One region of the Stenotrophomonas sp. STEN054 genome, then DNA from elsewhere that is predicted to be linked to it. Evidence: riboswitches for the same ligand, from Rfam matches in the RefSeq annotation. Region 1 holds a riboswitch; the other holds the start of a gene.
What was found. Region 1 has a riboswitch for thiamine pyrophosphate ahead of AC1VXD_RS14680 (TonB-dependent receptor). Riboswitches for the same ligand answer to the same signal wherever they lie in the genome.

Region 1 (3,264 bases):
ATGCCGCGCACGTAGCTGCCGTAGACGTTGAGCTGGTCATTGGCCTTCCACACCAGCGCGGTCTGCGGCAGGAAGCGCGACAGGCGGCTCTGCCGCTGCAGGGCGCCGCGCTTGTCATAGGCGCGCTCGTCCAGGCGCACGAAACGGCCACCGGCCAGCCACTGCCAGTCATCGCCGAAGCGGATGCGGTCCAGCGCGAAGACGGCGGTCTGGCGGCTGTCGAGGCGGCGCGCGGACGGGCCCGGCTGCAGCGGCGAGGGCGCGTACACCGGCACCTGTGCATCGTGGATGTTGGCGCTGCCCACGTACTCGTTGACGCTGGGGCGGCGGTCGACGGTGCGGCGGAAATAGTCGGCGCCGACGGTCATCTCATGGCCGACGCTGCCGGTATCGAAGCGGCCGCGCAGTTCGCCGCGCGCCTGCTGGTTGCGGCGGGTGTCGTCCGGGCTGCGGTAATCGTAGATGTCGTAGTCGCCATTGGGCGCGAAGTAGTTGCCCGGCGTGCCGCCATCGGCGCACTGCGCGGTGTAGTAGCAGCCGTAGGCGAAGGCCACGTTGTCATCGATGACCGATCGGCTGTAGCCCACCGACACGCGCGACTGCCAGCGTTCGTTGAAATCGTAGGTGTGCAGGGTGGTGATGTTGGTGCTGGCGATATCCACCGGGCGCTGCCACGGCTGGTAGCCAAGCAGGTGCTTGCGGTCGACGCCGCGCGGCAGCTCGCTGGCGCCCAGCAGCTGATAGCCGGACACCGAGCGCTGCGTGCTGGTCTGGTAGTTGGCATCCACTTCCAGCTTGCCGCGCTCGCCGATGAACCAGTCAGCGGCCAGCGAGTAGAAATTGCGGTTGCCATCGGCGTGCTCGACGTAGGAGTTGCTGGCGTCCCACGCCGCATTGAGGCGCACGCCGAATCGCGGCGTGATCCAGTGGCCGACATCGGCAGCGACATAGCGCGAGCCTTCCGAATCGGTGCCCAGGGTGACGGTGCGCACTTCGGCCGGGCGCTTGCCCACGTAGTTGATGATGCCGCCCGGTGCCATCACGCCGGCGGCGAGGCCGGCTTCACCCTTGAGGATCTGCACTTCCTGCACGTTCTCCAGGGCCAGGCGCTGTTCGCCGGCAATGGCCAGGCCGTTGAAGCGGTAGCCGGTGGCCGCGTCCAGGGCGAAGCCGCGGATGGCGATGTTCTGGTAGTAGCCGACCGGTGCGTAGGCATCGCCCAGCGAGGCATCGTTGCTGGTCAGCTCGGACAGCGAACGCACCTGGCGGCGGTCGAGGTAATCGCGGTCGAGCACGTTCACCGAGGCCGGCGTGTCCTTCCAGCTGCCGCCGCCGAAGGCATTGGCGCGCGAGGTATCGGCCGCGGGTCTGCCGGCCTGCACGCGCACGGCGGCCAGCTCGGTCGGCGAGCGTTCGGCGCCAGTGGCGTCCACGTCGGGAGATGCCTCGGCAGCGCTGGCATGCAGCGGCAGGGCGGCGCAGAGGGCAAGGGCGAGCAGGGTGGGGCGCAGGCAGCGGTTCATTCGGTTCGTCTTCTGACAGCAAGGGAGACGAAGCGACGGCGCACGGACGCACCTGCCCGGAACGGGGGTGCGACTGCTGCTCAAAGCTCCCTACGCCGGTGCAAACCGGATCAGGTTCCAAGGGACTCTCTCAGCCTGGCAATCCAGGCACCCCCGCTTCAGATGGCCATTTCACTACAAATGGTGGCGATTTGCGAGCCACGGGTCGAAGGAGGGGTCAGAGCGCTTCCTGCGGAACGGGATCCGACCCCACCCAACCTCACGCCGCCGCGCGCAGCGCCTGCAGCAAGGCCTGGCCCGCCTTCGTGTGGAACCACGCCGGGTGCCCCAGCATGAACGGCTGCCACGCCACGTCGGCATTGGCGGTGGAGCCGGTGATGCCTTCGAAATACTCCACTTCGGACAGTGCGAAGTCGAAATGGACCATCGGCAACAGATCCGCCAGCAGCTGCACGCGCGCGGCCGACAGCGGCAGCACCTCGCGGTAGCCCTGCAGCAGGGCCAGGGCGATGTCGATGCGCACGGCGTCGTCGCCGCGTTCCAGTTCCAGCCAGGCCACGGCGTTGCGCTCGATGGCGGTGGCCAGGTCGAACAGCGCGCTGGTGGGCGAGGCCAGGCCGAAATCGAGCACGGTGGCCACCGCGCCGTCGGCATCCCACAGCAGGTTGGAGACGTGCCAGTCGTTGTGCGCCCACAGCCGTGGTTCGTCGCGCAGGCGTGCCGCCAAGCCCTCGTGCCAGGGCAGCACCTCCGCGCGCAGCTGTGCCTGCCAGGGAATGCGCGCCAGGTAGCGCGCCAGGCCGGGGCGGTTCGGCAGGTCGGCCTGCAGCGTGGCGATGGGATCGTCGGCGCGGATCAGGTCGTCGCGCGCCACCAGGATGTGGGTACTGCGCTGTGGCGCGTGGAAACCGGCCGAGGCCTGGTGCAGGCGCGCCAGCATGCGCCCGGCCTGCACCGCCTGCGCGCTGTCGGTCAGCAGCGACCACGACACCGCGTCGCGGTACAGGTCCGCACCCGCACCCGCGGCGTGCAGCTCGTAGGTCCACGGCCCGTGCTCGACGGCGGTCGCGCCGTCAGCGGCGGCCAGCACCTGCACCACCGGCACGCCGTGTGTGGCCAAGTGGGCGATGAAACGGTGTTCTTCCTGCAGGCAGCCGGCGCTGCGCACGCTGTGGTGGTGGCGCTTGATGAACACCCGGCCCATCACGCCCTGCACGATCGCGGCCGCCGACAGCGGGCGCGGGCTGTGCCAGTACAGCGTGCTGTCCGCCGCCAGTGCCGGGTACTGCGTGCACAGCCACGCCACTTCGTCGGCGCTGATCGCTGGCCAGTCGGCAGCGACCTCGTCGTTGTTGAGGCCCTGCACGCGATGGGGGGAAGAAATCATGCCGCAGCCGCTGCCCGGAAAGGAATCACCAAGGCTGCGCATTCAACGCCATGGACGCCGCCGGCGCAACCCGCGCTGGCAGTAACGAAAACGGGCAGATCCAGGATCTGCCCGCTGCCGGAATCATCACACTGAGGCGCGCTTACCAGCCGCGATGACGGCCGCGATCGTGGTAGTGGCGGCGGTCATGGCCACGGTCGTGGTAGCCGCGGCTGTAACCGCGGTTGTAGCCGCGATCGTAGCGACGGTTGTCATAGCGGCGGTCATGGCGGTTGTCGTGGCGGTCCTTGGTGGTCAGGTTGCCGATGGCACCACCGGCCACCGCGCCGCCGACGGTCGCGGTCGGGTCGCCGT
Region 2 (3,264 bases), on a different contig from region 1:
CATCAACAGTGCGAACGGCAGCGCCGCGATCGTGATCATCCCCTGCAGCGCATCCAGGCCGCCGGCCAACAGCAGAGCCGCCGCGATCAATGCCACCGCTACGCCCCAGGCCAGCTTGCGCTTCAGCGGCGGATCGCCCGCCTCGTCGGTCGACATGCTGGCCAGCACCAGTACCGCCGAATCAGCAGAGGTGACGAAGAAGATCATCAGCAGCACCAGGGCGATGCACGACAGCAGCAAGGGCATCGGCATGCTGTCAAACATTGTGAACAGAACCGTCTCGTAACCGTTACCCAGTGCCTGCACCAGATCGGCATGGCCGAAGATCTGCGACCACAGCGCCGTGCCACCAAACACCGTGAACCAGAAAAAGCCCAGCAGCGTCGGCGCCAGCACGACACCGATCACGAACTCACGCACGCTGCGCCCACGCGAGATGCGGGCGATGAAGGAGCCAACGAACGGGGCCCAGGAGATCCACCAGGCCCAGTAGAAGATCGTCCAGTCGGCCACCCAGGTGCTGCCCGAGAACGGCGACATGCGCAGGCTCATGGTCACCAGTTGGTTGAGGTAGGACCCCAACGTGGTGGTGAAGGTGTCGAAGATGAAACCGGTCGGGCCGAGCACCAGCACGATGGCGGCCAGCAGTGCCGCCAGTGCCAGGTTGAAGTTGGACAGCCACTTCACCCCGCGCTCGACGCCACTGGCGGTGGATGCCATGTACAGCACGAAGGCGACCGCGATGATGGTCATCTGCAAGGGCACGCCCGCCTCCAGGCCGAAGATGCGCTCCACGCCGGCGCCGATCTGGATGGTACCGAAGCCCAGCGTGGTGGCCACGCCAATGGCCGTGGCGACCACCGCCGCGACGTTGACCACTTTGCCGATCCAGCCGCGGTGGTGGTGGCCGATGATCGGTTGCAGCATGTCACTGACCAGGCCGCGTCCATTGCGGTTGAACTGGAACCACGCCATTGCCAGGCCGATCAGCGCATAGATCGCCCAAGGATGAAGTCCCCAGTGGAAGAATGCATAGCGCATGGACGCGCGCGCAGCATCCATGCTCTGCGGTGCCAGCCCTTCCGGTGGCTTGGTGAAGTGGGAAATGGGCTCGGCCGCGCCCCAGAACACCAGGCCGATGCCCATGCCGGCCGCAAACAGCATCGACATCCAGCTCGCGCGTGAGAACTCGGGCTCAGCGTCTTCTCCGCCGATGCGCAGGTTGCCGAAGCGGCCGAAGGCCAGGTACATCAGGAAGGTCAGTGCAAGGAACACCACCAGCAGATAGAGCCAGCCAACGCTGCGGATGACATCGGCCAGGACCGACTGCACGAAGGTATTGAAGGGGCCTGGCGCGAAGCCGGCAAGAAGCACCAGGACGAGCACCAGTGCGATGGAAATGCGAAACACCATGAAGGAGCTTCTCCGATCAAGCGAGTGAGGGGAGCGAGCCAGAGCTTGCAGCGAGGGCCGTGCATGCGGCGCCGGATCACGTTACTGAACGGAATGTCATCGTGCCGTTAACGAGGGTTGGGTCCCGTTGCTCCGCAACGGGGCTCTGGCCCCTTTCCCCGCACCTTCGTGCTCTAATGCGCGGCAAGAAGCGGGGGTACCGCGGCCTGGTGGTCGCGGTTGAGATAGTCCCTTGGAACCTGATCCGGCTCATACCGGCGTAGGGAAGCTTTGCAGTGCAGCCGTGCCCGGAGTCCGCCCAAGGACCGTCCGGGCGCGGTGCGCAGTGCGCCGCCGCTTCGTCCCTGACCCTTCCTGGACGATGCCCGATGAACGCACAGCTCTCCGCCCTGCAGCAGCAGGCCCAGCAACTCTCCACGTCGGTGATCCAGCCGATTGCCGGTTCGCGCAAGATCCATGTGCCGGGCTCGCGCCCCGACGTACGCGTTCCGATGCGCGAAATCGTGCTGTCCCGCACGCCCGCACTGTTCGGCGGCGGCGACAACGCGCCGGTCACGGTATACGACACCTCCGGCCCCTACACCGACCCGGAGGCGCGGATCGATCTCTCAGCAGGTCTGCCGGCTCTGCGCCGCGGTTGGGTCGAGGAGCGGGGCGACACCGAACAGCTCGATGGCCTGAGCTCGGCGTTCGGTCGCGACCGCGAACACGATGCGAAGCTCGCCCCCGTGCGCTTTCCCGCGCGCAGCCTGCCACGGCGTGCGCGTGCCGGTGCCAACGTCACCCAGATGCATTACGCACGGCGCGGCATCATCACGCCGGAAATGGAGTTCGTCGCCATCCGTGAGAACCAGCGGCTCGAGGCGATCCGCGATGCGGCGCTGCTGCAGCAGCATCCAGGGCAGTCGTTCGGCGCCGCCATCCAGGACATCATCACCCCCGAATTCGTGCGCGATGAAATCGCCCGCGGGCGCGCGGTGCTGCCCAACAACATCAACCACCCGGAAACCGAGCCGATGATCATCGGCCGCAACTTCCTCACCAAGATCAACGCCAACATCGGCAACAGCGCGGTGTCCTCGGGGATTGCCGAAGAGGTGGAGAAGCTGGTGTGGGCCATCCGCTGGGGCGGCGACACGGTCATGGACCTGTCCACCGGCAAGCACATCCACGAAACACGCGAGTGGATCATCCGCAACTCGCCGGTGGCGATCGGCACCGTGCCGATCTACCAGGCGCTGGAGAAGGTCGACGGCCGTGCCGAAGCGCTGAGCTGGGAAATCTTCCGCGACACGCTGATCGAACAGGCCGAGCAGGGCGTGGACTACTTCACGATCCATGCCGGCGTGCTGCTGCGCTACGTGCCACTCACCGCCAAGCGTGTTACCGGCATCGTCAGCCGCGGCGGCTCGATCATGGCCAAGTGGTGCCTGGCGCACCGCAAGGAGAATTTCCTCTACACGCATTTCGAGGACATCTGCGAAATCATGAAGGCTTATGACGTGACCTTCTCGCTGGGCGATGGCCTGCGCCCGGGCTGCATCGCCGATGCCAACGACGCGGCGCAGTTCGGTGAACTGGAGACGCTGGGCGAACTGACGAAGATCGCCTGGAAGCACGACGTGCAGACCATGATCGAAGGCCCCGGGCACGTGCCGATGCAGCTGATCAAGGAAAACATGGACAAGCAGCTGCACGAATGTGGTGAAGCGCCGTTCTACACGCTGGGGCCGCTGACCACCGACATTGCACCAGGGTACGACCACATCACCAGTGCCATCGGCGCGGCGATGATCGGCTGGTTCGGCACGGCGATGCTCTGCTACGTCACGCCGAAGGAACACCTGGGCC

Region 2: it holds a riboswitch for thiamine pyrophosphate, as region 1 does, so the genes downstream of both, thiC (phosphomethylpyrimidine synthase ThiC) here and AC1VXD_RS14680 (TonB-dependent receptor) in region 1, are expected to answer to the same signal.

The regions. Positions count from the first base shown of each region.
Region 1 covers NZ_JBXFWG010000038.1:32,580-35,843, reverse strand. Annotated here, with positions in the region: gene AC1VXD_RS14680 (TonB-dependent receptor) at 1-1,523, opposite strand, end outside; TPP riboswitch at 1,594-1,688, opposite strand; gene AC1VXD_RS14675 (phosphotransferase enzyme family protein) at 1,783-2,910, opposite strand; gene AC1VXD_RS14670 (glycine zipper 2TM domain-containing protein) at 3,053-3,264, opposite strand, start outside.
Region 2 covers NZ_JBXFWG010000014.1:52,966-56,229, reverse strand. Annotated here, with positions in the region: gene AC1VXD_RS07775 (BCCT family transporter) at 1-1,413, opposite strand, end outside; TPP riboswitch at 1,596-1,697, shown strand; gene thiC (phosphomethylpyrimidine synthase ThiC) at 1,782-3,264, shown strand, end outside.